3 regions of the Bradyrhizobium sp. CIAT3101 genome follow, and region 3 is predicted to be linked to each of the others. Evidence: riboswitches for the same ligand, from Rfam matches in the RefSeq annotation. Region 3 holds a riboswitch; each other region holds the start of a gene.
The links. Region 3 has a riboswitch for glycine ahead of QA645_RS16355 (D-amino acid dehydrogenase). Riboswitches for the same ligand answer to the same signal wherever they lie in the genome.

Region 1 (10,655 bases), 160 kb from region 3:
ATCTGCTGATGACGGACCTCATGATCCTGCCGAGGCTTCGCGCGGCGCTCATTGCGATGCTTGAAGAGCTTCCGGGCAGGGTGACGGGACTCGGTGCCAGCGAAATGGACATGCTGGAGGATGTGAACAATGGGGAAACCGACCCAAGGCGCGTCACCGAGGCAAGATGGATTCGCGATGTGTTTGACGAGAACGAAGCCAGAAATGCCTTGCACGAACTGGCGGAATATTCGACGCCGCCGGTCCTGTTGGGCGATCCGTTGTTCGACGATGAGGACCGCTACTTCGGCAGGAGCGAGTGGAAGGTCACGTTGACCGACCTCGGGCGTTCGCTTGTCGCCCGCGAAGACGACATGTGGCGCCACAACTCCATCAAGCGCTGGTGGGGCGGCACTGAACTCACCAACGAACGGCTCTGGCGATGGGATCGCGAAAGCCGGTCGTTGGTTGCGCCTTAGAGGCGGGTTCAGTGCGGTAGGGTGGATTAGCCTAAGGCGTAATCCACCGTGTCTGTCTCCGTTGAAGCAGAAGTGGTGGGTTACGCTAGCGTCCGCGCTTCGCGCAGCCGCCAGCTAACCCACCCTACGAAGCTTACTCCGCCGCTTCCGCGTAATCGCTCACCGGCGGGCACGAGCACACGAGGTTACGGTCGCCATAGACGTTGTCGACGCGGCCGACGGGGCACCAATACTTGTCGGTGCGCGAGGTGCCGGCGGGGAAGCAGCCTTCGCTGCGGGCGTAGGCGCGCTTCCAATCGTCGTCGGCGATGTCGTGCACGGTGTGCGGGGCGTGACGCAATGGCGAGGCCTCGATCTTGAAGCGGCCGGCCTCGACCTCGGCGATCTCCTTCCGGATCGCGATCATGGCGTCGCAGAAGCGATCCAGCTCTGCCTTCGATTCCGACTCCGTCGGCTCGATCATCAGCGTGCCCGGCACCGGGAAGCTCATGGTCGGCGCGTGGAAGCCGTAGTCGATCAGGCGTTTTGCGATGTCGTCGACGGTGACACCTGACGTCGTCTTCAGCGGACGGGGATCGACGATGCATTCGTGCGCGACGCGGCCCCTGGCGTTCTTGTAGTGCCGTAGGGTGGGCAAAGGCGCGTAGCGCCGTGCCCACGATCTTTCACGTCATGCAAAGGTGGTGGGCACGCTTCGCTTTGCCCACCCTACGAGAGCTCCGTCGCGTCCTACTCCGCCGCTTCCGCGTAATCGCTCACCGGCGGGCAGGAGCACACCAGGTTGCGGTCGCCATAGACGTTGTCGACGCGGCCGACCGGGCACCAATATTTGTCGGTGCGCGAGGTGCCCTGGGGGAAGCAGCCCTCGCTACGGGCGTAGGCGCGCTTCCAATCGTCGTCCGCGATGTCGTGCACGGTGTGCGGGGCATGACGCAGCGGCGACGCTTCGATCTTGAAGCGGCCGGCCTCGACCTCGGCGATCTCCTTCCGGATCGCGATCATGGCGTCGCAGAAGCGATCCAGCTCTGCCTTCGATTCCGACTCCGTCGGCTCGATCATCAGCGTGCCCGGCACCGGGAAGCTCATGGTCGGCGCGTGGAAGCCGTAGTCGATCAGGCGCTTTGCGATGTCGTCGACAGTGACGCCGGAAGTCGTCTTCAGCGGACGAGGATCGACGATGCACTCATGCGCGACGCGTCCCCTGGCGTTCTTGTAGAGCACCGGGAAGTGCGCATCGAGCCTTGCCGCGACGTAGTTGGCGTTGAGGATCGCGATCTCGGTCGCGCGCTTCAAGCCTTCGCCGCCCATCATCAGGATGTAGATGTAGGAGATGGTGAGGATCGAGGCCGAACCGAACGGCGCGGCCGAGACCGGGCCAATAGAAGCATCGGCCTGCGTCGCCGGATGACCGGGCAGGAACGGCGCGAGATGCGCCTTCACGCCGATCGGGCCCATGCCGGGGCCGCCGCCGCCATGCGGGATGCAGAAGGTCTTGTGCAGGTTGAGATGGCTGACGTCGGCGCCGTAATCGCCGGGCCGCGACAGCCCGACCTGCGCGTTGAGGTTGGCACCGTCGAGGTACACCTGGCCGCCATGGCCGTGCACGATGTCGCAGATCTCGCGGATATGCTCCTCGAACACGCCATGCGTCGAGGGATAGGTGATCATGACCGCGGCGAGATCGTTCGAATGCTTCTCCGCCTTGGCGCGGAGATCGTTGACGTCGACGTCGCCATTGGCCTCGCAGGCGACCACCACCACGTCCATGCCGACCATCGCGGCCGAGGCCGGGTTGGTGCCATGGGCGGAGGAGGGGATCAGGCAGATCTTTCGGTGCGTCTCGCCGCGCGCGGCGTGATAACCGCGGATCGCGAGCAAGCCGGCATACTCTCCTTGCGCGCCCGAATTCGGCTGCAGCGAGATCGCGTCATAGCCGGTGATGTCGCACAGCCATTTTTCCAGCCGCGCGAACAGCGCGTGATAGCCGGCGGCCTGCTCGCGCGGAGCGAAGGGGTGCAAGGACCCGAACTCGGGCCAGGTCAGCGGCATCATCTCGGTGGTCGCGTTCAGCTTCATGGTGCACGAGCCGAGCGGAATCATCGCGCGGTCGAGCGCGAGGTCGCGATCGCTGAGCTTGCGCATGTAGCGCAGCATCTCGGTTTCGGAGCGATGCGCGTGGAAAACGGGATGGGTCAGGAACGCCGTGGTGCGCTTCAGCGTCTCCGGCAGCGCCTCGCGCGTGGTGGCGTCGATCTCGGCGTAGGACAGCTGGCCGCCGAACGCGCGCCACACCGCTTCGACGGTCGCTGATGTCGTGGTCTCGTCGAGCGCGATGCGGAGCGCAGTTTCACCAACGCCGAGATTGATTGTCTCGGCGGTCGCGCGCGCGATGATCTCGGCTCGCTCAGCGCCGGCATCGACGCTGACCGTGTCGAAGAAGCTTTCGCTAGTCGGCGCAAAGCCGAGCTTGCGCAGGCCGGCCGCGAGCACGGCCGCGCGGCGATGCACGTTGCGTGCGATCTGCGCGAGACCCTCGGGGCCGTGATAGACCGCATACATCGCCGCAATCACGGCAAGCAGCACCTGCGCGGTGCAGATGTTGGAGGTCGCCTTCTCGCGGCGAATGTGCTGCTCGCGGGTCTGCAGCGCCAGGCGATAGGCCGGTGCGCCGCGCGAGTCGACGGAGAGGCCGACGATGCGGCCGGGCAGCGAGCGCTTCAGCGCGTCGCGCACCGCCATATAGGCCGCGTGCGGTCCGCCATAGCCCATCGGCACGCCAAAGCGCTGCGCGGAGCCGATCGCGATGTCGGCGCCAAGCTCGCCGGGCGAGGCGATCAGCGTGAGCGCGAGCAGATCGGCGGCAACGATCGCGAGCGCACCCTTGGCCTTCAGCGCCGCAATCGCGGGCCTGAGGTCGCGCACCGCGCCCGACGAGCCCGGATATTGCAGCAGGGCGCCCAGCACGTCTTGCTTGTCGAGATCGGTGAGGGGATCGCCGACGACCAGCGACCAGCCGAGCGGTTCGGCGCGGGTGCGCATCACAGCGAGCGTCTGCGGATGGACGTCCTTGTCGACGAAGAAGGCCTTTGCCTCGACCCGCGAATGCCGCTCCGCGAGCGCCATGGCTTCGGCTGCGGCAGTCGCCTCATCGAGCAGCGAGGCGTTGGCGACATCGAGCCCGGTGAGGTCGCAGATCATGGTCTGGAAGTTGAACAGCGCCTCCAGCCGGCCCTGGCTGATCTCGGGCTGGTAGGGCGTATATGCCGTGTACCAGGCGGGGTTTTCGAGGATGTTGCGCTGGATCACCGCGGGCAGGATCGTGCCCGAATAGCCCTGGCCGATCAGCGAGGTGAAAACCTGGTTCTGCCGCGCGAGCTCGGCCATATGCGCGATCGCCTCGGTCTCGCTCAGCGGCTTGCCGAGATCGAGCGGCGCGGCCTGCCGGATCGAGGCGGGCAGCGTCTCTGCCATCAGTGCGTCGACGCTCTTGGCGTTGACGGTCTCGAGCATTGCGGTGACATCGCGCGCCGAGGGGCCGATGTGGCGGCGTGCGAAGGGAGTGGTCTCGCCATTGGATTTGCGGTGCGCGGTCATCATGGGTCCTCGCTTAGATTTCGCTGTCGCCGTCATGCCCCGCGAAGGCGGGGCATCCAGTACACGCAAGCGTCACAGCTTGAACCGAGAAGCTGCGGCGTACTGGATCGCCCGCCTGCGCGGGCGATGACACCGAATATGAGGTCAGAGTTCGCTTCATCTCACGCCGTATGCGCCTTGTAGGCGGCTTCATCCATGAGGCCGCCGAGCTCGCTCTTGTCGGCAATCTTGATCTTGAAGAACCAGGCTTTGCTTTGTGCATCCGAGTTCACCAGCGCTGGCTCGGCGGCGAGTTCGGCGTTGGTCTCGAGCACCTCGCCGGAGATCGGCGCGTAAACGTCGGAGGCGGCCTTGACCGATTCCACGACGGCGGCGGCTTCCGCCTTCTTCAGGGTGCGGCCGACCTTGGGCAATTCGACGAACACGACGTCGCCGAGCTGCGACTGCGCGTAATCCGTGATGCCGACGGTTGCGACATCGCCGTCGATCGCGAGCCATTCGTGGTCGGTGGTGTACAGCGTCGTGGTCATTTTCTGAAGTCCTCAGCGTTTGTAGGTGTTTTTCACGAACGGCATGGCGGCGACGGTGAGCGGCAGACGTTGCCCGCGCACCTCGGCGAAGAGTTTTGTATCGAGCGCGCTTGAGGCAGTGGGCACGTAGCCCATCGCCACCGGCGCATTCAGGCTCGGGCCGAAGCCGCCTGAGGTGACCTTGCCGATCGGCTCGCCGCCCTCGCTATCGGCAAACAACAGCGCGCCTTCGCGCACCGGCGCGCGGCCCTCCGTGCGCAGGCCGACGCGGCGGCGGGCTGCGCCGTGATCGAAATGCGCGAGGATCTTGTCGGCACCAGGAAAACCGCCGGCGCGGGCGCCGCCGGTGCGGCGGCTCTTCTGCACCGACCATTCAAGTGCGGCCTCGACCGGCGTCGTCTCGGTATCGATGTCGTGGCCATAGAGACAGAGCCCGGCTTCCAGCCGCAGGCTGTCGCGGGCACCAAGGCCGATCGGCATCACATCGGAGTTGTCCAGCAATGTCTTGGCGAGGCGCTCGGCATTGCTAGCTGCCACCGAGATCTCAAAACCGTCCTCGCCGGTGTAGCCCGAGCGCGAGACGAAACAGGGGAGGCCGGCAACCTCGTGCGGGCCGGCATCCATGAACTTCATGGCGGGCGCTGCTGCACATAATTTCGCCAGCGCTGACTCGGCCTTCGGGCCCTGCAACGCGATCAGCGCGCGATCGGCAAGCGAATCGATGATGCAGGCGTCGGAGAGATTCGCGCGCAGATGCGCCTCGTCCTCGGCCTTGCAGGCGGCGTTGACGACCAGGAACAGGTGATCGCCGAAATTGGCGACCATCAGATCGTCCAGAAGCCCGCCATCGGCATTGGTGAACTGGGCGTAGCGCTGCCGTCCCGGCGCAATCGCCACAATATCCTGCGGCACCAGCCGCTCCAGCGCGCGGGCGGCGTCCTCGACCCTGCCGGATTTCGGCCGAAGGGCGATCTGGCCCATGTGGGAGACGTCGAACAGGCCGGCGGAGGAGCGGGTCTGAAGGTGCTCCTTCAGGACGCCTGCGGGGTACTGCACGGGCATGTCGTAGCCCGCGAACGGCACCATCTTGCCGCCAAGCGTCACATGAAGGTCGTGGAGGGGGGTACGTTTCAGGGAGTCTTTGTCGTCACGCACGGACATCGCAGGGGTCCTCGGCGGTTCCCCGGGGACGATTCCCCGGAAGCAACCAGTCGAAGCCCCATCTGTCGCTGTGCCTGAGAGTATTATCCCGTCGGCGGACGCAGTCCGGGCTTCAAGCCCGTCGGCGCCTCTTTCCAGATGTCGTCAAAGCCACGCGGTCCTTTTGCCTGAGAGTTTCCGGGGCGGTTGCTCCTTCGGCGCCGGCAATGAAGCCGGTCTCTCCCGACGTGGCCGTACGATACAGATGGGTACAGACCACAGCCCGGCCAAGCCTGTCAACGCGCACCTGGCGGCTTTCCAACGGGATTGCGCGACTGCGGCAACCCTCTGATCTTTCTGCACAGTTTCTGGACAGCGAAGCTGGCCTTGTCTAAAAGCGCTTTGGCCCGCAGATATCAGCCCAAATCACCGGTTTGGATGGCAGGAAAGCGGGTCCAAGCACACCCGATTGGATGAACATGAGCGGCGTCAACGAGATCAGGTCGACCTTTCTGAACTTCTTTGCCGAGAACGGCCACGAGATCGTGTCGTCCTCGCCATTGGTGCCGCGCAACGATCCGACGTTGATGTTCACCAATGCCGGCATGGTGCAGTTCAAGAACGTCTTCACCGGCGTCGAGAAGCGGCCCTATCAGCGCGCCACCACGTCGCAGAAATGCGTGCGCGCCGGCGGCAAGCACAACGACCTCGACAATGTCGGCTACACCGCGCGCCATCTCACCTTCTTCGAAATGCTCGGCAACTTCTCGTTCGGCGACTATTTCAAGGAGCGCGCGATCGAGCTGGCCTGGAAGCTGATCACGAAAGAATACGGGCTCAAGAAGGACAAGCTGCTCGTCACCGTCTATCACACCGACGACGAGGCGGCCGGACTCTGGAAGAAGATCGCCGGCTTCTCCGACGACCGCATCATCCGCATCCCGACCTCGGATAATTTCTGGGCGATGGGCGACACCGGCCCATGCGGCCCGTGCTCGGAAATCTTCATCGACCGCGGCGACCATATCTGGGGCGGCCCTCCCGGCTCGCCGGAAGAGGACGGCGATCGCTTCCTCGAATTCTGGAATCTCGTGTTCATGCAATACGAGCAGGTGACGAAGGAGCAGCGCGTTGATCTGCCGCGTCCCTCGATCGACACCGGCATGGGCCTCGAGCGCATGGCCAGCGTCATGCAGGGCGTCGACAGCGTGTTCGAGACCGATCTGTTCCGTCATCTGATTGACGCGACGTCGTCGGCGCTGGGCAGCGGACCGAACGAGCAGACCGTCGCCTCGTTCCGCGTCATCGCCGACCATCTGCGCTCCTCGGCCTTCCTGGTCGCGGACGGCGTGTTGCCGTCGAACGAAGGCCGCGGCTACGTGCTGCGCCGGATCATGCGCCGCGCGATGCGCCATGCGCAGCTGTTAGGGGCCAAGGAGCCGCTGATGCATCGCCTGGTCTGGGCGCTGGTCCGCGAGATGGGCCAGGCCTATCCCGATCTGATGCGCGCAGAAAACCTGATCGAGGAGACGCTGCGGCTGGAAGAGACCCGCTTCCGCAAGACTCTGTCGCGCGGCTTGGCCATCCTGGATGAGAAGAGCGCGGGCCTGAAGAAGGGCGACATGTTCGACGGCGACGTCGCCTTCACGCTGTACGACACCTATGGTTTTCCGCTCGACCTGACGCAGGACGCGCTGAAGTCGCGCGGCATCGGCGTCGACCAGGCCTCGTTCACCGACGCGATGGAGCGGCAGAAAGCCAAGGCGCGCGAATCCTGGAAGGGCTCTGGCGAAGCGGCATCCGAAGCGATCTGGTTCCCGCTGCGCGAGAAGCTCGGGGCCACCGAATTTCTGGGCTACGAGACCGAGAGCGCCGAAGGCGTGGTGTCTGCGCTGGTGAAGGACGGCGCTGAGGTTGCCAGCCTCAAGGCCGGCGACACCGGTGCGCTGCTGCTGAACCAGACGCCGTTCTATGCGGAGTCCGGCGGCCAGGTCGGCGACACCGGCGTGCTGACGGGCGAGGGCGGCATCAAATTCCGCGTCACCGACACGCAGAAGAAGCTCGGCGATTTCTTCGTTCACGTCGGCACGCTGGAGAGCGGCGAGCTGAAGGTCGGCGCCGCGCTGCAGCTCGAGGTCGATCATTCCAGGCGCTCGTCGATCCGCGCGCATCACTCGGCGACGCATCTCATCCATGAGGCGCTGCGCCAGGTGCTCGGCGATCACATCGCCCAGCGCGGCTCGATGGTGGCGCCGGATCGTCTGCGCTTCGACTTCGTTCATCCGAAGCCGATCACGGCGGAAGAGCTCGCGCGTGTCGAGGATATCGCCAACGACGTGGTGCTGGAGAACGACGAGGTCACCACCCGCGTCATGGGCGTCGACGAGGCCCGCGAGGCCGGTGCGCGTGCGCTGTTCGGCGAGAAGTATGGCGACGAGGTTCGCGTCGTCTCGATGGGCAAGACCGCGCGCGAGCGCGGCACCAACGCGCTCGGCTGGTCGGTCGAGCTCTGCGGCGGCACCCATGTGCGGCGCACCGGCGATATCGGCCTGATCACGCTGACCGGCGAGAGCGCGGTGGCCTCGGGCGTGCGCCGCATCGAGGCGTTGACCGGCAACTACGCGCGCCGCCACGCCAACGAGACCATGGCGCTGGCGAAGAACGCGGCGAGCGAGCTGCGCACCTCGATCGACGACGTTCCGGCGCGCATCACCGCGCTGATGGAGGAGCGCAAGAAGCTCGAGCGCGAGCTCTCGGATGCCCGCAAGAAGCTGGCGATGGGCGGCGGCGCGTCTGCCGGTGATGGCGCAGCCGCGGGCGTGCGCGACGTCGGCGGCGTCAAGCTGATGGCGCGCGCGGTCGAGGGCATCGAGATGAAAGATCTCAAGAGCCTCGCCGACGACGGCAAGAAGCAGATCGGCTCCGGCGTGGTCGCCATCGTCGGCGTCACCGAGGACGGCAAGGCCGGCGTTGTGGTCGGCGTCACCGCCGATCTCACCGCGCGCTTCAATGCGGTCAATCTGGTGAAGATCGCCTCCGAAGCGCTCGGCGGCAAGGGCGGCGGCGGCCGTCCCGACATGGCGCAGGCCGGTGGCCCCGACGGCGGCAAGGCGACCGAGGCGTTGGCTGCGATCGAAAAAGCCATCCTCGAACAAAAAGCGGCAGGCGCTTAAAGGCAGATGGGCCTCGTTCCGCGAGGGCGTGGCCTGCGCGATCCCGATCTGAGGGATCGCCTCTACGAATTGCTGGAGCACGATCCCCTGGCCTATTCGGCGGGATCGCGCTTCATCCAGATCATCATCGGCGTCATCGTGCTCGATGTCCTCGCGATGATCCTGGCCTCGGTGCCGGAGCTGGATGCGCGATACGGTGCGCTGTTCTCCGGGATCAAGATCCTCTGCGTCATCGTGTTCGCGCTGGAATATGCCGCGCGGCTCTGGACGGTGGCGGGCCATACGCCGCGCAATCGCTCGCCGCTCGCCGACCGGCTCGGCTATGCCTTCTCGGCGCTCGGCATCATCGACCTCATGGCATTCCTGCCTGCCGCGATCGTGCTGGTGATGGGGCGGCACGCAACCCTGGCCGCGCTCGGCGTGCTGCCGTTCTTCAAGTTGATCCGATATTCGCCGGCGATGCGCTCGCTGCTCGCCGCCGTGCATGCCGAGCGGCGGGCGCTGATCGGCTGCCTCGTCATCCTGACCGGCGCGGTCTTGACGTTCGCCTCGCTGCTCTACGCCGTCGAGCGCGACGTGCAGCCGACCAAGCTCGGCACCATTCCGGACGCGATGTGGTGGGCGATCGTGACGCTCGGCACCGTCGGCTATGGCGACGTCGTGCCGGTGACGGCGCTCGGCAAGATCATCTCGGTCCTCACCATCATCAGCGGCTTCGCCATGATCGCACTGCCGGTCGCGATCATTTCCACCGCCTTCGCCGAAGAGGTGAAGCGGCGCGATTTCGTCGTGACCTGGGGCATGCTCGCCCGCGTGCCGCTGTTCTCGCATCTCGCGGCCGGCGAAATCGCCGACATCATGCGGCTGCTCCGCGCGCGCACCATCGAGCAGGGCGAGGTGCTGGTGCGGCGGGGCGATGCGGCCTCGTCGATGTATTTCATCACCGCCGGCGAGGTCGAGATCGCGCTGCCGAGCCAGCAGGTGCGGCTCGGCGACGGCACGTTTTTCGGCGAGATCGCGCTGCTGCACAAGACGAAACGCAGCGGCACGGTGACGGCGACGCGCAAGACGCGGCTCTTGCTGCTCGACGCCCAGGATTTTCACGCCCTGATCGCGCGCATGCCGACGCTCGCCGCCCACGTCCACGAGACGGCGCGCGCGCGGCTGGAGGAGACCGGCGATCTCGCCGCCGCCGAGCTCGCGCAGGCCCAGCGCGAGGGCACCGACCGCTGAGCGGTCAGCCCTTCTTCAGGAAGACGTACTCGGCCGAGTAGGGCGCGCTTTTGAACTCGCCGGCCTTGTCGCAAGGACCCTCGAGCTTGCCGCCATGGGTGTTGATGCGCTGAACGGTGGTGACCGGCGTCAACACGCCGCTGCCGCGGCGGGAGGCGACCTCGAGCTTCAGCCAGGGAATATCGGCCGCCGTTGCGCCCGGAGCATTGCCAATCGCCTTGCCCACGACGGCGCTGCCGTCGGCGTGCTCCCAGTTCGGCCCCGCATAGTGGCGGCCGATGGTCTTGCCCTCCGAGAGCAGCGTCGCGATCGGCTCGCGGAAAGCCCAGGCGAGCTTGCCGTCGGTGCCGGCCTTGCACTCATAGACCTGCGCGCCCTCGGCGTGGACGCTGAGCACGACGCTCTCGCCGGCGGCGGCGATGGCCTCGGGCAGCGTCTCGGCGGCGGAGGCGGGCGCGGCCATGGCGGCGAGCAGCAGCAGGCAGGGGGCAACAAACTTGGTCGACATGGTCGTATCTCTCCGCGGG
Region 2 (10,655 bases), 4.3 Mb from region 3:
GCGGCACTTCGTGAGGCTTGGGCCCTTTGGGCTAAGGGCATTGCTTCGGCCGAAGCAATTGACTCGGTCGTCCGGCATTCGATCGGCCGACGGCTTGCTGTGACCGGACTAATTGAATCAGCGGATCTAGGCGGGCTTGACACGATGTATCATTTCGCTCGATACCTGGCACCGAGGCTAGACAGTTCTTCTGAGCCACCCGAGCAGGTTGCGGCTTTAGTCCGTGCTGGCGATTGCGGACTTCGCAGCGGCAGAGGCGTCTACGATTGGACCGAACGAGACGGCTCTGCGCTGCTGTCAGAACGGCGCCGAGAATTGATGCGATGGCTGAAAATTGACGACAGGTCTTTCGGATAGCGCGCTCGCACTGGCGCAGTAATCTCACGTCAACTAAGTGAAAGGCGATCGCTTAGTAGGCGCAGAACCTTCAGGCTTCCCTCAGTCTAATTTGCGGCAAGGTTGTTTAGAGACGTCTGCCCGACGACGAGGAGAATGCAAATTCCCTAACTATTATCTTCGATAGACAATCTCTGCTTCGGCTTGAATGAAACCATGGCGTCGATTCGAGCTAGATGTTTAGTCTGCGCCGTGCTGGAGCGGATTGAGTGTGAATCGGTTTGGCACCGTCGGCCAGGCCTAGCAGATGAATCCGCAGAGTGTGAGTCCTTTGAGAGCTTTAAGTCGCTGTGCGAACCTGCAGGCGTTGACAAAGTCTAAGAGGTAGCTGCGGAACTCGGCGTGCGTCTCATAGTGGAAGCGCGTGAGACCGTGGCGTTCTCGGTCGTCTGTTCATGGGCTCGACCCGGCCAAGGTCGACGAACGACGCTGTGCTCCTGAAGGTCAGGAACGGCAGAGCCGGCCGCTCCTCACTATCTACGCGATCGTATTTTTCGATGCAATGCGCGTCAAAATTCGGGACGAGGACTGGTCAAGAACAAGGAGGTTATGTCGCGCTGCCGTACAACAGCGAGCGACGGCGCTATGGACGTATTCAGGCTCTGGATCGAGCAGACCGGAGGCGCGAAGTTTTGGCTGCAGGTCGTCAACGACTCAAGACACGCAGCGTCAACGACATCCTGGCGTTGTGGTCGACGGCTGGAGGGTTTCCCAGAAGCGAGGACCACGGTCTATCAGAAAACGCTGGTGCAACCCTGCATCGTACACCTGAGCCGCAACAGCCTCGCCTTGGTCTGACCGCCAGGCGATCCTGCCCTCGATTGAAGGCGATCTAGTTGGCCGAGTGCGCGGAAGCGGCGTTGCTGCGGCTTTTAGTCGATGCGGAATGGGGCAAGCCCTTCTGGAGTTGCCCCTGTTAGACCGGACACTCGGCTGGTTTGAGTGATGCAATGTACTCCCGCGGTGAGCGGTAGCCCAGCCGGGAGTGTGGGTGTTCTGAGATGTAATCTTCCATCCATTGGTCGATCCGCTGCAGCGCGGTGCTCGCGTCAGGGATCGGGTTCACACGAACATAGTCACGCTTGAAGGTCTCACGAACGCCTCGGCCATGCCGTTGCTCTGGGGCTTTCGACCGGCGTGAAGCAGGGCTCGAGGTTCAGGGCCGCGGCAATCTCAAGGGTGCGATAGGCGGCGAAGATCGATCCATTGTCGGTCAGCCATTGCACCTTGCGTGGAGCCCGGATGTCGGCGAACCGCTGCTCCACACAGTGGACCATCATGTCCCGGATCATCTCGCCGGAGATCCCGGCGGTTGTGGCCACCCAGCTGATGACCTCGCGGTCATGGCTGTCCAGGGCAAAGGCAACCCGCACGAACTCACCGTTCCAGCAGGTGAACTCCAGCGCGTCCGAACACCAACGCTCATTGGAGCGGCTTGTCATGATCGTTCCGTCATGCGCCCGCGGGAGGCGGCGCCCTGTATGCCGGGCCAGCAACAAGCCGCTCTTCTTCATGAGCCGGTAGACGCGCTTGGCGTTGACAGGGCCATGGCCGGCGGATCGCCGCTCGCGCTTGAGGAGCGCGGCGATCCGCCGGTATCCATAGCTCGGGCGGCTATCCACCAGGCGCCGGATATCAGACGTGAGCGCCGCATCCCCGGCGCGGGTCTGGGGACCATGCTTCGGACGCTTGCCACCCGCTCGCTCAACCAGGTTGGAACGCGCCACCCCGAGGGTCTCTGCGATCCGTTTCACGGGGTATCCTCCGGTGCCTGCGATCGCGACAGCAAGGTCGGTTTTTTTACCCGTGCAAGGTCAAGAGCCTCCTTGAGGATCTCGACCTCCATGGTCTTGCGGCCCAGCAGGCGTTCGAGGTCTCGAACCCGTTCCTCCAGCCGCCGGACCTCGGACGCGGCGACCACATCCTCGTCGGCCCGCACTGCTTCCTTGCCCCTTCACTCATTAGCCGTCTCCATCGGAAGACCAGGCTCGGGGAGAGCCCATAGCGACGAGCAACATAGCTGATCGACATGCCCGGTTGCAGCGTCTCGTTGACGACCAAGAGCTTCTGCTCCGTCGTAAACCGCCGCCGGCGGGCAACGCCGGTGATGATTTCCACCTTCGAAAACGTCTCGGACATAGGCGTACGCCTAGGACTAGGCCTAGCTCCTCCGGCTAACGCCGGTGTCCGGTTAAAACGGGGTGCAGTTCACCTTCCCCGCAATCAGCCAAATCTGGCACAATGCGGAGCAAGTGTGCCGTTTTTCGCGTTTGCGCCGGCCATTCGCTAAATGATCTACACCACCAATGCAGTCGAGGCGTCGGTGCAGTGACGATATCTGCGCCGGTGTAACTAACAGATTGGGGATCATCGGTGATGTACCCACCGAGCCCGTGATTGAGGGTATTCCTCGTAAGCATCGTCTCGTCCCCTCAGCGTTCGACTGGCAGGTCGAGTTCGGCGGCAAGTGCCTCCAGCGAATCGCCGATGATTGCGATCATCTCGCTGATCTGCTCCCGCGTGATGATCATCGGCGGCGCCACCATGAAATTGTCGCTCTCAATACCACCCTTGACTTTGCGACCATACATGATCAAGCCGCGTGCATAGGCTAGGTCGAGTAGGCGCTGCGTCACCCGGTGGGCTGGGTTGATCGGCGTCAGCGTTTCGGGATTAGCTACCATTTCAGCGCCGAGAAGTAGGCCCTTGCCACGCACGTCGGCGATAAAGGGGAAGCGCTTTTGTAGCGCCTTTAATTCGCCAATCAGCACATCGCCCATTGCGGCGGCGTTGGCGATGAGGTCGAGCCTGTCCATTTCGCTGAGCACGGCAAGACCAGCAGCGCAGGCAAGCGGATTGCCGGCATAAGTGTGGCTGTGCTGGAAGCCCCCAGAGCCAAGCAGCGGCTCGACCAGCCACATTGGTGCGGCCAGCGCGCCGAGCGGCGCGTAACCCGAGCCAAGTCCTTTTGATAGCGCGACAATATCGGGCCTGGAACTCCAGTGGTCGCCTCCAAGGAATTTACCAGTACGCCCAGCGCCGCTCACAACCTCGTCATGGATGAGCAGGATGCCATAGCAATCGCAGATCTCGCGGATACGCACATAGTAACTGTCAGGCGCGACAAGGGCTGCCGTAGCGGCTCCGCCGATGGGTTCCATGATGAAAGCGAGCACGTTTTCGGGGCCCTCGGTGAGGATTTTTTCCTCAAGTATGTTGGCATAACGTAACCCGCGCTGTTCCATCGAAAGGTTGTCGCGGTCGCGCCAGGCGGCCGGCGCCGGCACGGTCGGCATCACGCGCATAATAGGCGTGAAAGTTTCGGCAAGTGCATCGTCGCCGGTAACAGAAAGCGAGCCAAGGGTGGCCCCGTGAAAGGATGGAAAACGGGTGATCACTTTCCAGCGCTTGGGCTGGCCGGTTGCGACTGCCCACTGCCGCGCCAGCTTGATACAGGATTCGGTGGCTTCCGAGCCGCCGGATACGAAGAAGATGCGATCCATGCCCTCGGGAAGCTTACGCGCCAATTTCCGTGCCAGTTCTTCCGCGGGCTCGTTCTCGAAGTGCAGCCGATAAGCGAAGGTGGTCTTGTCCATCTGCCGCTTCATGACTTCGAGCACGGTTTTGTTTGAATGGCCGATATTGACGACCATAGGTCCGCTCGATCCATCGATGAAGCGGCGACCGTCCTTAGTCCAAAAATAGATACCTTCGGCGCGGTCGACGACCGGCCGGCGCAGATTGGAGAGATAGAACAGATGGGACGGCGGTCGCGCGTTAGTGTCATGTGAGCGCTGAAGCAATCGTGGCATGTCGGCGTTTCGATCGGGCAACTTCACGCATCCTGGCAGCATCGAAGGCTAGTCGATACCAATCTAGAGCGTTCTTCGCACCTCTCATTGCTGGTAGGAATTATGCTCTCCATCTTTGCGTCTGGAGAAACAGGCGTAAGTACCTGCGTTTCAGTTGCGCGCCGAGGCGCCGCGGCTCGCTCTGCGGCGCCTGTCACGAGGAGATCAAGTTTTTAAATCAATACAAGGCGCCAAGGATTAAGGCCTCTGGCTCAGTTGAGTGGCATCTGGCCCTTGCCGGCGGCATCTCGCAGGGAGTGACTACGGAATGAGAGAGCGCACCCGGCTCGCTAGACGAACGCGCGCACGAAAATTCAAGAAAGATTACCGGGCGCGCGGTCTGAATATTTGATCGCGCGTAACCGCTTAGAGCACAAAAGCGAAGGAAACTTGCAGCGTTTTTAACTCGCACTGCGCGACGAAAAAGGGCGCTAGTGAGGCGTGCTGTCCAAGCCAACGTCTCTCGTTGGTTAGCGTTTGGAAGCTCATCGACCGAATCATCCAGCTCGCTCGCGCCATCAAGCGCCCACGATGAGCGGTGGGTGTTAGTAGCCTGGAGGTGATGCTACTTAGTCGAAAGTTGCACGCGCCAATGCGCGAAGACCTGCGCTCGTTTCATAACGGGTACCGCGACACCTCGCCCGGCTTGCTGATGGAGCAGGTAGGCGGGGTCCGGTGGGTGAGACACTCAATCCTCGGACGGAGCCTCAATTGGAATAGCAAATCCTGCTTTTACCCGGTCCATGACCACCATGGTCTTGAAGCCCTTGATATCGGGGTTCTCACGGAAAAATCGCCGCGTGAACTGCTCATAGTCGTCCATGGTGCGTGCGGTTATGTATAGGACAAAGTCAGCATCGCCTGTGACGTAAAACCCATTGACGACTTCAGCGGATGACTTGATCGCCTTTTTAAACCTGTCGATGATGTCCGAGCGCTCTCGTTCCAATGTCACCAGCACTAGCATCTGAATAGGTCTTCCGACCGCCTTGGCCGAAACGATCGAAACGTCAGCCTCGATAATGCCGTCCGACCGAAGCCTCTTTAGCCTGCGTTGACAGGCGGTAGCGGAAAGCCCGGCCAGTTCGCCAATCGTCTCGGATGTGAGACGGTTATTCTTTTGCACGATCTCCAGGATGTGAGCGTCGATTCGGTCGTACCTCATAACAAGCTCCAGGCTTAAGAGGAGATCCTGCAAAAGATCGCCAACTTCCGCAGAAAAACATCTAAAATCAGACAAATGTCGTCGAAAACGCTCTTTATGACATCAGTATCGTCGATCTAACGGCAATTACAAGAAATATGCTGCATGGCTTGTAAAATGCCCTTCGAAACGCCCTTCGTCCCGTAATGCAGACTTCTCTAAGATAAGCGTCAGCTGGGCGCACAGCAGGCGTCGCTCCGCAGCAGTTGGGGAGTCGACGAGACTTGAGCTTGGCGATGCATCTCGGTGTTTCGGGACGACGTGTCGTTGGATCGGGTTGGTTTTACGCTCGGGTGGGCGGGGCGGAACGGCTTTGGCGCGCTCGATTCGCTCCGCGCAAAGCTGCGTCCTGCCCCTAAATGCCACGGCACTTCACGGTGTGTGCTGCGTACGCCTTGCTAAGAAATGACGTCGTTCATGCGGCCCCATCTGGTCGGCGTCAATTCGGGAACGGTCGCAACAACTGCGTCATACAAGGCTTTCGGAAGCAACGTACCAAGTGGTCCACAGGGGCTTACCTAAGCAATGAATTGCGGGAAGCACGTCGCCCGGTACTGAAGGTCGCATCATCCTTCGAGAGCGACTGCAAAATCCGCTTCGGCGCTGTCAATCGACATGCTCCCGCCCCGATATCGGCGGGAGCATGGACCAGGACCCACTCAACAGGATCAGGGCACGGATTCGCTCAGCCGAGTATTGCTGCGATCTGCGGCAATGACATCAGCGATCATTTCAGCTGTGACAGCGGATAATGTCCAACCGAGATGGCCATGGCCGGTGTTGTAGAAGATATTCGAGCGTTTGCCTCGGCCAACCCGCGGCATCATGCTAGGTGTCATAGGACGCAAGCCCGCCCATGGCACCACCTGCGCGGTGGATACATCCGGGAACGATCGCTCCACCCACCGTATCAGGGGCTTAATTCGGTCCCAGCGGATATCGCGGTTTTCGCCATTAAATTCGGCGGTCCCGGCGACCCGGAAGCGATCCTCTCCTAACCGGCTGGTCACGATCTTGGTAGCCTCGTCCAGGAGGCTGACACGAGGCGCAGCCTTTTGGCTCGTTTCGTCTCCCAGCTCTACCGTGATGGAATAGCCCTTGACGGGATAAATGTTTATGTTGTCCCCCAGCATTGAAGCAATGCGGCGGCTGCCGACTCCCGCGCAAACCACTGCGCGTTCGGCATTGAGTTCTTCCTTCAACGAACCTCGTTTCCAGTGTACGACCACACCGTCTCGATCGGACCGAATGCCGCAGATATCTGCATCAAAGACGAAGCGTACGCCCCCTCGCTCGCAAGCCGCAGCGAGGCCGCGCGTGAACTTGTGAATGTCGCCGGTTGAGTCAGACGGGGTAAAGAAGCCACCATAATACTGATCGCGCAGAGCTGGCTCTATTGCAAGCATTTCAGAGGGCGTCACGGGACGGCGATCCAATCCGCCTTTGAGCAGCAACTGATTCACGCGAGAGGCCGCATCGAAGTCGGACTTGCTCGAATAAACGTGCAAAATTCCTCGCCGCTCCAAGTCGAAATCGATGCTCTCCCGATCGGCTAGCTCAAAAAGATGCTTGCGAGCAGCTATCGCTAGCTTCGTCGTTTCGATCGTGTTGTGGCGGTAGTTTCGAATCTGGCTTACGAACTCTGCCAGCCAAGTATATTTGTGAAAACTGGGCCTTGGGTTCAGCAACAGTGGTGCGTCTTTGCGCAGCATCCACCTCAAGCCTTTTACGATCGTTGCGACGTTATTCCAGACCTCGGCATTGCTTGCCGATAATTGGCCGCCGTTCGCAAACGAAGTGTCCATCGCCGGATAGCGCTGGCGATCAAAGACTGTCACCGAATAGCCGCGGCGGGCCAGGGCATAGGCAGTTGTAACTCCGGTAATACCGGATCCAATAATGACGATCGTGCTCATCGTGCGCTCCAAGACAGGGTTGAACGAACGGTGAAATGGCTTCGCCATGTCTCCGTCCCCAAATCTGTCCGTGCACCTGAGAGCTTTCTCCGCAATCCGCGTGGATTACGGTCCCCTTCGGTGGGTGCTGACCGGCACCTCTCTCCAGATCGTCCTCGGTGTGCGGTCCTGGGCCTGAGAGTTTCCTTGGGGAGTTGCTCCGTCGGCGGTGATACGCCTTTGCAGGCTTATCGCGCTCTCCCGCACACCATCATCAGACACGATGACAGTCTCAGACGCACTCACTCCCTGTCAAGCCGCGATGAATCGTCGGATCCAAAAATCGGCGGCGTAAGCGGCAACTCGATGTTTGCCCAAGCTCCCCACCAAGATTAGCAGGTGGCTTATTGCCAGGTACTATGCTGATCTCGCTTTTTGAGGATTGCATTCGCTGGATGTCCCAGTGGTTTCCATCGAGCTATCCGCGGCTAGCGCAGAAATACTGCGGGATCCTGAAAAGAACGCACAATGTTTGCGTGGCGACGCTCTAATAAATATGCGGTGGTGTAGGACCCTACAAAGCTAGTGCCTTTCATGCATCTCTTTCAAAGTCGAGCCAAAATGGAGGCCTGCACGCCTGAGGCGATCGCTATGCTCGATGAGGGGCTCTTCACACCACTTTCGTCGACGTCTGTGGCATATGGCGGCAGGATTCGACCTTGTTCGTCGCGCAACCAGGTTAAGTTCGTTGCTGGTCCGGCGATCCGCTGCCGCGTTTTTCGTTTCGCGCGATTTCCAGTCCATGCTCCGCCAAACATGCCGGCCGCAACAGGGCCCAGTTTGCGGGTGGCGCTGCTGTGACGCTATTCGGGCTTGAGTTAATCGCCTCCCGCGCGCTCGCTCTCGCCCTGCAAGCTCGCAGTTCCGGGCGAAGAGCAGGGTGTTTTCCGACAAAATCGAAAAGACGACGGCGCCAAGTTGAAGATAGACGTCCCACGCTCTCGATCTGCTTAGAACTCGGCGGAGGACCTCGATGAGACATGCCGTCTTTGTCTTCTGCGTCGATGGAGAAAAGGACCCGGTCGCGGGGCACGTTCTGGATGCTCTCAAGGCGGATTGCGCTCTAGTTCCAACGAGTTTTGAAGTCGATGGGCACTCCGTCCGCGAAGTTGCTGGCTTGCATGATGCCAGAATTTCGATCGTGGCCACGAACGAGGTCGTAAGTAACGACTATGCGCGCTACGCGCCAATGTTCAATGATCGGTTCGGTGATGCCAACGTTATTGGCATCGTGAACTGGCACGAGGGCGCCAATGCGCCAAACGCAATCTTCTCGGTTCAAACGACCGGCGATCTGGGCACGGGGACCTTCAGCGCGGTCGACCCTCGGATTACGCGGGGACTTCTTCTGGCGATCGAAGCCGAGCGGGTCGCTTCCGGTCTTGACCCCTATCGCACTTATCTCGAGGCGACTCATTGGTCGGGCGTCAAGGCTGGTGATGCTGGTACCCGTCTCGCTGACCTGCCACCTTCGGCTGTCGATGTCGAGATCGGAAGCTCGCCCGAAGATTGGGCACATCCTCTTGCAGCTCGAGTGCTGGCGCGATCCCTACTGCGAATTTTCGATCGTATTGAGGAACCGGTACATTCCGTGCTCTGCATCGGAGGTGTTCACTTCGAGCCGAGCTTCACGAACGCGGTATTGCAGTCGCGCGATCGACCCGCGATCGCGGCTAGTCACGTCCTACCAAACCACTGGCTCGTGTCGGACGGCTATGACCAGGAAAGCCGTTTGATCGACCTGCGAGCTTGCGTGCGATCCATTGTAGGCGGAATTCAAAGCATCGTTCACCACGACAAGCTGAAAGCTCCTTACAAAGGTCTTGTTCGCCTGCTCGCAGAGGAGCTCGGTATTCCGATGCTTTCGCATAAAAAACTGCGCGCGGCTGTTCCGAAGGATATTGTCGAATGAGCGCGCGAGGGCGGCCATCTGCTGTCGAGCCGGCATATAAATTGTCGGTTGTCCTGCGATTGACGTGTTTCTCTGGAGAAGAGCGATGAACGGTATGGGGATGGATTCGATTAGGACCATTCAGTATGATCCCTTTCCCTGGATCGAATACGAGGGTCGCGTCGAGCGCGCGCGGCGTTTGATGAAACAGCATGCCATTGACGCGCTTCTGGCGACGTCCGAACACAATTTGCGATATTTCATTGGTGAGCCTAGTACGACCCCGCAGCAGACGACCCGGCCGCGATTTCTTCTCATTCTTTCGTCAGCTGACCCCGTTGCAATCGTCCCGGAGGGAATTGACCAGTTTTACAGAGACACGACCTGGGTAAAAAATTGCCGGAGCTGGCCTAGCCCAAATCCGAAAGATGAGGGTGTGTCCGCCCTTGCACGAGCGGTGTGTGAATTACTGCCGGAGCACGCTAGGATCGGCGTAGAGCTTGGCGCGGAGAGTAGGCTTGGCTTCCCCGCGGGAGATTTCTTGCGTGTAGCCGACGCGATCAAGCCTCGAACGTTCGTCGACGCATCGGATCCGATTCTCACCCCCTTGCGAATGATCAAGTCTCCGCTTGAAGTCGGCAGAATTGGAACCGTATGTGGCCTTGTGTCGGACGCATTTGAAGGGCTCGCAACAAAGCTACGCCTTGGAATGACGGAACGCGAGGCCTGTCGCCAGTTCGAATTCGAATGTTTCAGTCGCGGTGTCGAGAAGACAAGCAAGATAGTGGGTGTTTCTGGCCGCGGGGGATACACGCGTCCTTACGGTGTTCCGACCGACAAATTTCTGTCGGATGGAGACCTACTGTTTATTGATGCCGGCTGCCTGTTCGATTTTTATTGGAGCGATTTCGATCGACACTTTGCTTTCGGTGCGCCTGATCCGCACACCCAGGATGCCTATCAGGTCGTTTGGGATGCCACCGAAGCGGGAATTGCGGCCGCTAAACCTGGCATTCCGATCTCTGATGTCTGGAGCGCAATGTCAGCCGTACTAAATGGCTCAAACAATCGCGGTAAAGCCACCAACATCGGCCGAATGGGACACTCCATGGGCTTATGGATGCCGGAGTTACCGTCGGTCCAACCGGACGACAAGACAATACTAAAGCCAGGCATGATCGTTAATATTGAACCGAGCACCTCATATCCCTCATATTTTGACGGATCACCGAAGCTGATGCTGCATGAAGAGGTGGTTGTCGTGACCGAAACTGGCTCGCAGTTGCTCACGTCTCGTGCTCCGCGAAAAATGCCAGTAGTGGCCATATAACAAATAAGAAGAAGAGCATGGCAGAAGG
Region 3 (10,655 bases):
GCTGCTTTGTCTTCAGAAGCAGAGCAAGGTGCTTGGCCGAGGCACGGCCGGTCTCGGCCATGTCGACGTGGGGATAGGTGCGGTAGGCGATCAGCGCGTCCGCATGTTCCATCATTTCGGGCGTGACGTTGGCGTGAAGGTCGAGGCTCGCGACCAGCGGGACATCCTTGCCGATGACGCGACGGACGCGCGCCAGAATCTCGCCTTCACCGTCGTCGAGATGTTCGGTGACCATCGCGCCGTGCAAATCGAGATAGACGGCGTCGAGCGGGCCGGCGGCTGCGATGCCGTCCACCATGACCTTCACGATGCGCTCGAACGCGTCCTTGGTGACGTGCGCGGACGGGCTCGCGCCGCAGGCAATCGTCGGAACGAGTTCCCAGCCGTTGGCCTCGGCGCTGTCGACGAAACCGGCGAGCCCGACATTGATGCGCCGCATCACCTTCAGCACGTCGGGACCTGTGGTCATCGCCGGCCAGCCGCCGCCATGTTGGAAGTCCGCGAACGTTGCCTTCGTCGGGGCGAAGGTGTTGGTCTCGTGCAGGAAGCCGCCGACGGCGATGCGTGTCATCAATGCAAGTCCAGCGTTAAAAGTTGCGCGAAATTAGCCATGGCGCTGCGGCGAGGGCAAGGTGGGAAGCAGTCGCGCCACGCATGGCCTCAGGCTGTTTTGGGAATGCTGCGGATGCGGTGGAGCGCAGCAGCCTGCAACACCCTCGGTGTCGTCCTGGCGAAAGCCAGGACCCATACCGCGAGGTCCATCCGCTGCGCACGGTGTGAGTCCCGGACGACGAGTCTTCGCCAAACGTCTCCCTGGGGTAATGGGTCCTGGCTTTCGCCAGGACGACATCAAGCCGTGGCCCCCACACCCTCCGACACCGGTCGGAAATTCGCAAAGTCCCAGTTGCGTCCTGGTGCCGCATCCAGAAGGGCCTTGGTATAGGCCTCCTGCGGATGCGTCAGCACCTCGGCGGCCGGGCCCTGTTCGACGACGCGGCCGTGCTGCATCACCACGACCTCGTCGCAGATTTGGGCTGCGACGCGCAGATCATGGGTGATGAACAGGATGGCGATGCCGAGCCGCTTCTGGATCTCGTCGAGCAGTTCCAGCACCTGCGCCTGCACGGAGACGTCGAGCGCGGAGACCGCTTCGTCCGCGACCAGCACGTCAGGATCGAGCGCGAGCGCGCGGGCAATGGCGATGCGCTGGCGCTGGCCTCCGGAGAATTGGTGCGGATAGCGCGACACCGCATCGGCCGGCAGGCCGACGAGTTCGAGCAGCTCGCGCGCGCGCTTCATCGCAGCGGCATGCGAGGTGCCGTAGTTGATCGGGCCTTCCGCGATGCTCTCGCCGACGGTGATGCGCGGGTTGAGCGAACGGTAGGGATCCTGGAACACGATCTGGATCTTCTGCCGGTGCGGCTGCAGCAGGCGTCGCGAGATGTCGGAGATCTCGCGGCCGGCCAGCCGTACGCCGCCGGAGGTCGGATCGATCAGGCGGACGATGCAGCGCGCCACGGTCGACTTGCCCGAGCCGCTTTCACCGACGATGCCGAGCGTGCGGCCCTTGCGCAGCGTCAGCGTCACCTTGTCGGCGGCGACGACCTCGCGGCCTTTCCCGAAGAACGCGCGCTCCTTGTAGATCTTGCTGAGATCGTTGGCCTCGAGCACCACCGGTTCCTTGCTCTCCTCGCGCGGCGGCCGCGGCACCAGGCTCGGCACCGAAGCGAGCAAATTGCGGGTGTATTCCATCGTGGGATTGCGCAGCACGGTTTCGAGCGGGCCGGTCTCGACCAGGCGACCCTGCCGCATCACCGCGACGCGGTCCGCGATCTCGGCGACCACGCCCATGTCGTGGGTGATGAACAGCACGGCGGTGCCATGATCGCGCTGGAGCTCGCGGATCAGGGACAGGATCTGCTTCTGCGTGGTGACGTCGAGCGCGGTGGTCGGCTCATCCGCAATCAGCAGCTTCGGCTCCAGCACCAGCGCCATCGCGATCATGATGCGCTGGCGCTGGCCGCCGGAGAGCCGATGCGGGTAGGAGGCGAAGATGCGCTCGACCTGAGGCAGGTGGACCTGCTCCATCATGTCGAGGATGCGCTTCTTCCGTGCCTTCGCGTCGAGCTTGGTGTGGGCGCGCAAGACTTCATCGATCTGTCGGCCGACCGGCACGACCGGATTGAGCGCGGTCATCGGCTCCTGGAAGATCATCGCCATCTTCGTCGCGCGCAGCTGGCGCAGGCGGCGATCAGTCGCCGTTAGGATCTCCTCGCCGACGAGTTTTACGCTGCCACTGGTCGGAACCAATGTGCCCTTCGGCAGCAGGCCCATCGTGGTCAGCGAGGTCACCGACTTGCCCGAGCCGCTTTCGCCGACCAGGCACAGCGTCTCGCCCTGGTGGACCTGGATCGAGATGCCGTCGATGATTTTCGCACCGCCCGGCTTCTTGCCGACGGAGACGACGAGGTTGTTGATGTCGAGAACGATGTCTTTGGTCATCACTTGATCGGTCATTATTTGCCCTCCCGCTGCTTCATGCGGGGATCGAGTGCGTCGCGGGCGGCGTCGCCGATCAGGTTGATGCTGAGGATGGCGATCGAGAGCAGCAGGCCCGGCCAGAAAATCAGGGTCGGCTTGAGCTGAAAATACTGGCGGCCCTCGGCCATGATGTTGCCCCAGGTCGGCGTCTCCGGCGAGATGCCGGCGCCGAGGAAGGAGAGGATGGCCTCGGTGAGGATCGCGGACGCGCAGACATAGGTGCCCTGGACGATCAGCGGCGCGATCGTGTTCGGCATCAGGTGCCGCCACATGATCTTCGGCAGCGAGGAGCCGACCGAGATCGCGGCTTCCACATAGGGCTCCTCACGCGCCGACAGGACGACCGAGCGCACTAGGCGTGCCACGCGCGGGATTTCGGGGATCGTGATCGCGACCAGCACCGTCCAGATGCTCGCGCCGGACAGCGACACCACGGCGATTGCAAGCAGGATGCTCGGCATCGCCATCAGGCCGTCCATGATGCGCATCAGGACGGAATCGATCAGCTTGAAGAAGCCGGAGACGAGACCGATCACAAGGCCGATGGCGATCGAGAGGATCGCCGAGCCGATGCCGATCAGGAGCGAAATGCGGCCGCCATAGATGACGCGCGACAGCAGGTCGCGGCCGTAGGCGTCGGTGCCGAGCAGGAACTGCGCCGACGCGGGCTTGAGCCGCTGCGACGGCGCGAGCTGGATCGGATCGTGCGGCGCGATCAACGGCGCCAGGATCGAGATCAGCACGATCAGCGCGAGCAACACCGTCGCCGTGGCGATGATCGGCGTCGAGGTGAGGAAGCCGAAACGCGGCCGCAGCGGCGACGTGATCGGGATGGACGACTGGGGAAGGGTATCGACTGACATCTTGTTGTTGTCCTTGCCTCAGTACCGGATCCGGGGATCGAGCAGCGTGTAGGCGACGTCGATCAGGAGGTTGACGACGACGTAGATCAGCGACGTCAGCAGGATCATCGCCTGGATCACCGGATAGTCGCGCGCCAGCACCGCATCCACGGTGAGGCGGCCGATGCCGGGGATGTTGAACACGCTCTCGGTGACGACGACGCCGGAGATCAGGAGCGCGAAGCCGGTGCCGATCACGGTGATCACGGGCACGGCGGCGTTCCGCAGCGCGTGCCGCATCATCACCGCGACCTCGTTGATGCCCTTGGCGCGCGCCGTTCGCACGTAATCCTCGCCGAGCACATCGAGCATCGCGGCGCGCGTCATGCGCGCGATCAGCGCGATGTAGATGAAGGAGAGCGCGCAGGTCGGCAGGATGATGCGCTCGAAGAACGCGCCGAAGCCGGCAGAGATGCTCTTGAAGCCCTGCACCGGCACCCAGCGCAAATCGATCGCAAAGACCTCGATCAGGACATAGCCGACCACGAACACCGGCACCGAGAAGCCGAGCACGGACAGGCCCATCACGAAACGGTCGATCCAGGTGCCGTGCTTCCAGGCCGCGATGACGCCGAGCGGCACCGCAACGATGACGGCGAGGATGATGGTCGACAGCGCGATCGAGATCGACGGCTCGACGCGCTGGCCGATCATCTTCATGACCGGCAGGTTGGAAATCAGGGAGGTTCCGAGGTCGCCGTGCAGCAGCTTGCCGACCCAGGTGACGAACTGCACGATCAGGGGTTCATTGAGGCCGAGCGAGGTGCGGATGCGCTCCAGCCGTTCAGGTGTCGCATTGTCGCCGGCGAGGATCGCGGCGGGGTCGCCGGGCGTCAGCCGCAGCAGCAGGAACACGAACAGCGCCACGACGCCCATCACGGGCACCGCAGCCAGAACGCGGCGAATGAGATAACCTAGCATGCACCTATCTCCGGCTGCAGATTGTGGGGGGCCGAGAGGCGCCCGTGGATTCGGTCGTGTCTATCATGCGCGCCTGTCTCTCGGGCTGGAAGACCCGGCCGGAGAGCCGTCCTCGTGGGGCAAATTGTGTGCCAAGGGCAGGGCGGTCGCAAGGGGCCGCCCCGCATCGATTTGCGACCACTCAGGATGCACGACGCATCTCGCGCTCAACCCCAAGTTCGCCCCGAAATGAGGGGACGGTTGGCGGTGCGTTGAGCCCGCGCCAGCCGTCGATGGTTCCGGCGATCATCTGCGCGGTCGCGGCCGACAAGGTCCAGCCGAGATGGCCGTGGCCGGTGTTAAAGAACACGCCGGGCATCCGGCCCGCGCGCACCACCGGCATCATGTTCGGCATCATCGGCCTGAGCCCGGCCCACGGAATGATGCGAGACGTCTCGACCGCCGGAAAGTTGCTGCGCACCCAGTCGACCAGCGGCTGCACGCGATCGGCGCGGATGTCGCGGTTGAAGTCGTTGAACTCGGCCGTGCCGGCCACACGAAAACGATCGGCGCCGAGCCGGCTGGTGACGATCTTGGCGGCCTCGTCGAGCAGGCTGACGGTCGGCGTCGCATTGCGGCTCTCGGCAGTGTCGAGCTGGATGGTGATCGAATAACCCTTCACCGGATAGACATTGACGCGCTCGTCGAGCATCGCCGCGAAATGACGGCTGGCAACGCCGGCGCAGACCACGACGCCATCGACCTTCAGCATGCCGCGCGCGGAGGCGACCGCGTCGCTTGCGCTGAGATCGGCCCAGCCGATGACGAAGCCGCCGCGAGCTTGCGCGATGGAATCGATATTGGCCTCATGGATGAAGGTTGCGCCGCGCCGCTTGCAGGCCTCTGCCAGCCCGCGCGTGAACTTGTGGATGTCGCCGGTGGCATCCGACGGCGTGTAGAAGCCGCCGTAATAATCCTTGCGCAGCGTCGGCTCGATCGTGCGGATTTCTTCCGGCGTCACCGGGTGGCGATCGAGTCCGCCTTCCTGCAGCAGCGCATTGACGCGCAGGCCGGATTCAAAACCCTTCTTGTCGTGATAGATGTGGAGGATGCCGCGGCGTTCGAGATCGAAGTCGATGCCTTCGCGCGTCGCGATCTCGAACAGGTGCTTGCGGGCTTCGATCGCGAGCCGCGTCGTCAAAATCGTATTGGCGCGGTAGTTGCCGATATTGGCGACGAACTCGCTCATCCACGAATATTTGTGCCAGTTCGGCCGCGGGTTCATCAAGAGCGGCGCATCGCGCCGGAACATCCAGCGCAGGCCTTTGAGGATCGTCGCGGTGCTGTTCCACACCTCGGCATTGCTGGCGGAGAGCTGTCCGCCGTTCGCAAACGAGGTCTCCATCGCGGCGTAGCGATGCTTGTCGAGCACCGTGACCTTGTAGCCGCGTTCGAGCAGGGCATAGGCGGTCGTCACGCCGGTGATGCCGGCGCCGATGATGGCGATATGTGTCATGTTGAGCAGGGGCTCCCGTGAGTTAGGATAGGCTAACCGCCGGCCCGAAAGCCGTTGGCGGCGCCCCATCTGTCACGGTTACCTGAGAGCTTGATCCGGCACGGACCTCGACGAGGCAGAACCTCACGAGACCTGCGCAGACTATCCCCTTCGGTGGACGTCACGACGTCGATCGTGCCGTCTCTCTCCAGATCGTCCTGACGATACAGTCCTTTTGCCTGAGAGTTTCCGGGGCGGTTGCTCCGTCGGCGCCGCAATGAAAGCTGGATGCCTTCATTGCGATCTCTCCCGCATCGTCGCGTGGACCATCGAGCAGTACGATGCGCCTCATTTTTAGACAAGGCTAAATTTCATCCGCGACTGCCAATGCATTGTGCAGTGCGAAGTTGATTCACTTTAGTCGAGCGTCGCCAGCAGTCCCGCCATCAGGCGGCCGCGTTCAACCAGGCTATCGACCTCGATGAACTCTTCGAGCGTGTGGCCATTGCCGCCACGCACGCCGAGGCCGTCGAGCGTCGGGATGCCCATCGCGCCCGTGAAGTTGCCGTCGGAGCCGCCGCCGGAGCTCGCATGCGGTAATTCCGCGCCAAGAGATTTGGCGATGCCGCGCGCCTTTTCATACAGCGCCATGGTACCGGCATCAGGCTCCCACACCGGCCGCGTCACGCCACGTGTCACCTTGAAGGAGACATCATTCGCCGTACCCGAGAGCGCAAGCATCCGTTCGACGCCGCGGTCGAGATCGGCCTGGCGCTTGGCCATAGACAGCGCTTCGCCGGTGGCAGTCGTGGCAACGCAATTGACCCATTGGCCACCATGCACGACGCCGACCGAGAAGGTGCAGTCCTCCGTCGTCATCGCGTCGATCGCGAGAATCTGCCGTGCCATCTCGCGGATCGCCGAGCGTCCCGCCGACAAGGTCGCGCCGGCGTGGCTCGGCCGCCCCGTCGCTTCCAGATTGAAGCGCGCGATCGCGTAACGTCCGGTGGTGACGCCGTTGTCGGCGCGGCCAGGCTCGGGCACCAGCACATATTTGTTGCGCGCGGCTTCCGCTTCGATGATGTCGCGCGTCGAGGGCGTGCCGACTTCCTCGTCCGGCGTGAACAGGATGGTGATCGGAAGCGGCGTGGTGAAGGCCGCGCGCGCCAGCTGCCGGATCGCTTCCAGCGAGAGATAGTTGCCGCCCTTCATGTCGTAGATGCCGGGGCCGTAGCACTTGTTGCCCTCGCGCCGCCATTTCAGCTTCTCGATGGTGCCGACCGGGTGGACGGTATCCATGTGCCCGGCGATCAGGATGCCGGGTTCGCCTTGCCTGGGATGCGGGAAGCGCGCGCGAACGACGCCGCCGAAGCCCTGACGGCCGGCGATGCGCTCGATGGTCGCACCCATGATCGCCATATCCCGCGCTGCGATATCGAGCATGCGGTTGACCGCGCCCGCATCCCAGGTCGGGCTTTCGCATTCCACCCAGGTGCGCAGGCCCTCGAGCATCGCCTCGGAATCGAAGGGAAGATTGGCTGGATTCATCTTAATGTCTCTCAAGCTTCGAAAGATGGAATGCGCATTGCATCAGCGCGGGCAGGACAAGCGGGGAGAGTTGTAGAGCCAAACCGATCTTTGTGGAGCCCGTGCATGCGCCGCAAGGGCTTGCACCGAAACCGGATTGACGCGCTCAAGACTGTCTGCAAGTCTCGAAAGATAAAGGCATTGCATGAGGTTAGTTCGCCTAGGGAACGAACCGAATGCTCAACCAATAACCCGCCTTTGAACAGTTTCACGTCAGGAGAAACTTTCTATGTTGAGCTTGATGCGCCGGGGGCGACGCGCGTTCGCCTCCACACTCGCGCTGTCGGTCGTCGCGCTCTCGACGGCGATGGCATCGCCGGTATTTGCGGCCGGCAAGACCATCACCGCGGTGATGCATTCGGATCTGCGCATCATCGATCCGATCTTCACCACCGCCTACATCACGCGTGACCATGGCTACATGGTCTACGACACGCTGATCACGACGGATGCGAACTTCAAGATCCAGCCGCAGATGGCGGATTGGAAGATCTCCGACGACAAGCTCACCTACACCTTCACGCTGCGCGACGGCCTGAAGTGGCATGACGGCACGCCGGTCACCGCCGAGGATTGCGTCGCCTCTCTGAAGCGCTGGGCCGCCGTCGACGGCATGGGCCAGCAGATGATGACCTTCACAGCCAGCATCGAGGCGACCGACGCCAAGACCATCACGCTGAAGCTGAAGGAACCCTACGGCCTGGTGCTGGATTCGATCGGCAAGCCGTCCTCGCGCGTGCCCTTCATGATGCCGAAGCGCCTCGCCGAGACGCCGCCGGACAAGCAGATCCCCGAGCAGATCGGTTCCGGTCCGTTCAAGTTCGTGCAGGGCGAATTCCAGCCCGGCGTGAAGGCGGTCTACGTCAAGAACACCGACTACGTGCCGCGCAAGGAGCCGGCGAGCTGGACCGCCGGCGGCAAGGTGGTGAAGGTCGATCGCGTCGAGTGGATCACCATGCCGGACTCGCAGACCGCGGTGAACGCGCTGCAGTCGGGCGACATCGACTTCATGGAAGTGCCGCCGTGGGATCTGCTCCCCGTGCTTGAAGGCAATTCCGACCTCAAGGTCGAGACGCTCAACAAGTTCGGCTACCAGACGCTCGGTCGCATGAACTTCCTCTATCCGCCCTTCGACAATCCGAAGATCCGCCGCGCCGCCTTCCTGGCGATGAACCAGAAGGACGTGCTCGACGCGCTGGTCGGCAACCCGAAGTACTACAAGATCTGCGGCGCCTTCTTCATCTGCGATACGCCGTTCGCGACCGACGTCGGTTCCGAGACGCTGGTCAAGGGCAGTGGCATGGCGGAAGCCAAGAAGGCGCTCGCCGAGTCCGGCTATGACGGCACGCCCGTCGTGGTCATGGTGCCCGGCGATGTCGTCACGCTGAAGGCGCAGCCGACCGTCGCGGTGCAGCTGCTGCGCGAAGCCGGCTTCAAGGTCGATGCGCAGGCGACGGACTGGCAGACGGTGGTGAGCCGCAGAGCCAGCCAGAAGCCCCCGAAGGAGGGCGGCTGGAACATGTTCTTCACCAACTGGGTTAGCGCCGACGTGTCCAACCCGATCTCCAATCTCTCGATCGGCGGCCAGGGCAAGAAGGGCGGCTGGTTCGGTTGGGCGGAAGACGCCAAGATCGAGAAGCTGAAGGACGACTTCGTCCGCGCGGCCTCGCTCGACGATCAGAAGAAGATCGCGACCGAGATCCAGAAGGAAGCCTATGACCAGGTGATCTACATCCCGCTTGGTCAGTACCTGGCGCCGAGCGCGTGGCGGAAGTCGCTGTCCGGCGTGCTCGACGGCCCGGCGACGCCGATCTTCTGGAACATCGACAAGTCCGAGTAAGGCCAAGTCAAACAAGGCCAAGTCAAACCAAGGCGCGTCTCGCGCCTTTGGTCCCGATCATCAAGCGGCGCCGCTGTCGTCAGCGGCGCCGCTTTCCAGGAGAGCTTCAATGTTCCGACATTTGCGTCGTGCGTTCGCCTCCAGAGTTGCGCTTTCGGTCTCGGCGCTTTCAGTCTCCGCGCTTTCAGTCTTGGCGCTTTCGGCACTGGCCACGCCGGTTCTTGCCGCGGGCAAGACCATTACCGCGGTGATGCATTCGGATCTGCGCATCCTCGATCCGATTTTCACCAGCGCCTATATCGCGCGTGACCATGGCTACATGGTCTACGACACGCTGATCGCGACGGATTCCAACTTCAAGATCCAGCCGCAGATGGCGGACTGGACAATCTCCGATGACAAGCTGACCTACACCTTTACGCTGCGCGATGGCCTGAAGTGGCATGACGGTACGCCGGTGACGGCGGAAGACTGCGTCGCCTCGCTGAAGCGCTGGGCCGCTGTCGACAGCATGGGGCAGCAGATGATGCTGTTCACTGCGAGTCTCGAGGCGACTGACCCCAAGACCATCACGCTGAAGCTGAAGGAGCCTTATGCGCTGGTGCTGGACGCGATCGGTAAGCCGTCCTCGCGCGTCGCTTTCATGATGCCGAAGCGTCTGGCCGATACCCCGGTGGACAAGCAGATTCCCGAGCAGATCGGCTCCGGCCCCTTCAAATTCGTTCCGACTGAATTCCAGCCGGGCGTGAAGTCGGTCTATGTCAAAAACACTGATTACGTACCACGCAAGGAGCCGCCGAGCTGGACGGCCGGCGGCAAGGTGGTGAAGGTCGACCGCGTCGAATGGATCACCATGCCGGACGCGCAGACGGCGTTGAACGCGCTGCAGTCGGGCGACATCGATTTCATGGAAGTGCCTGCCATCGAAATGTTGCCCACCATTGAGGCCGACAAGGACCTCAAGGTCGATATCCTGAACAAGTTCGGATTCCAGACTGGTGCGCGGATGAATTTCCTCCATCCGCCATTCGACAACGTCAAGGTTCGTCGCGCAGCATTCCTGGCGGTCAACCAGAAGGACGTGCTCGATGCTCTGATCGGCAATCCCAAATACTACAAGACGTGCGCTGCGGCCTTCATCTGCGACACGCCGTTCGCGACGGAGATTGGCGGTGAGGTCCTTGCGAAGGGCGGCGACATGGCTGCAGCCAGAAAGGCGCTCGCCGAGTCCGGCTACGACGGCACACCGGTCGTGCTCATGGCGCCGGGCGACGTCGTGACGCTGAAGGCTCAACCGATCGTCATGGCCCAGCACCTACGCGATGCCGGCTTCAAGGTTGATTTGCAGGCCACCGATTGGCAGACGGTGGTAAGCCGGCGCGCCAGCCAG

Region 1: it holds a riboswitch for glycine, as region 3 does, so the genes downstream of both, gcvT (glycine cleavage system aminomethyltransferase GcvT) here and QA645_RS16355 (D-amino acid dehydrogenase) in region 3, are expected to answer to the same signal.
Region 2: it holds a riboswitch for glycine, as region 3 does, so the genes downstream of both, QA645_RS39845 (D-amino acid dehydrogenase) here and QA645_RS16355 (D-amino acid dehydrogenase) in region 3, are expected to answer to the same signal.

What each region holds. Positions count from the first base shown of each region.
Region 1 covers NZ_CP121634.1:3,327,446-3,338,100, forward strand. The annotation lists gene QA645_RS15535 (hypothetical protein) at 1-458, shown strand, start outside; partial or broken gene QA645_RS15540 (glycine dehydrogenase (aminomethyl-transferring)) at 592-1,077, opposite strand; gene gcvP (aminomethyl-transferring glycine dehydrogenase) at 1,188-4,052, opposite strand; gene gcvH (glycine cleavage system protein GcvH) at 4,214-4,582, opposite strand; gene gcvT (glycine cleavage system aminomethyltransferase GcvT) at 4,595-5,743, opposite strand; glycine riboswitch at 5,890-5,978, opposite strand; gene alaS (alanine--tRNA ligase) at 6,202-8,895, shown strand; gene QA645_RS15565 (cyclic nucleotide-gated ion channel) at 8,902-10,128, shown strand; gene QA645_RS15570 (DUF3455 domain-containing protein) at 10,133-10,636, opposite strand.
Region 2 covers NZ_CP121634.1:8,553,682-8,564,336, reverse strand. The annotation lists gene QA645_RS39865 (3-hydroxyacyl-CoA dehydrogenase family protein) at 1-357, shown strand, start outside; partial or broken gene QA645_RS39860 (IS3 family transposase) at 1,313-2,535, opposite strand; gene QA645_RS39855 (aspartate aminotransferase family protein) at 2,829-4,208, opposite strand; gene QA645_RS39850 (Lrp/AsnC family transcriptional regulator) at 4,936-5,412, opposite strand; gene QA645_RS39845 (D-amino acid dehydrogenase) at 6,120-7,367, opposite strand; glycine riboswitch at 7,430-7,517, opposite strand; glycine riboswitch at 7,521-7,620, opposite strand; gene QA645_RS39840 (D-aminoacyl-tRNA deacylase) at 8,380-9,318, shown strand; gene QA645_RS39835 (Xaa-Pro peptidase family protein) at 9,404-10,627, shown strand.
Region 3 covers NZ_CP121634.1:3,491,876-3,502,530, forward strand. The annotation lists gene QA645_RS16335 (M81 family metallopeptidase) at 1-571, opposite strand, end outside; gene QA645_RS16340 (ABC transporter ATP-binding protein) at 850-2,502, opposite strand; gene QA645_RS16345 (ABC transporter permease) at 2,517-3,404, opposite strand; gene QA645_RS16350 (ABC transporter permease) at 3,423-4,364, opposite strand; gene QA645_RS16355 (D-amino acid dehydrogenase) at 4,546-5,859, opposite strand; glycine riboswitch at 5,927-6,052, opposite strand; glycine riboswitch at 6,056-6,160, opposite strand; gene QA645_RS16360 (M20/M25/M40 family metallo-hydrolase) at 6,256-7,386, opposite strand; gene QA645_RS16365 (ABC transporter substrate-binding protein) at 7,655-9,265, shown strand; gene QA645_RS16370 (ABC transporter substrate-binding protein) at 9,375-10,655, shown strand, end outside.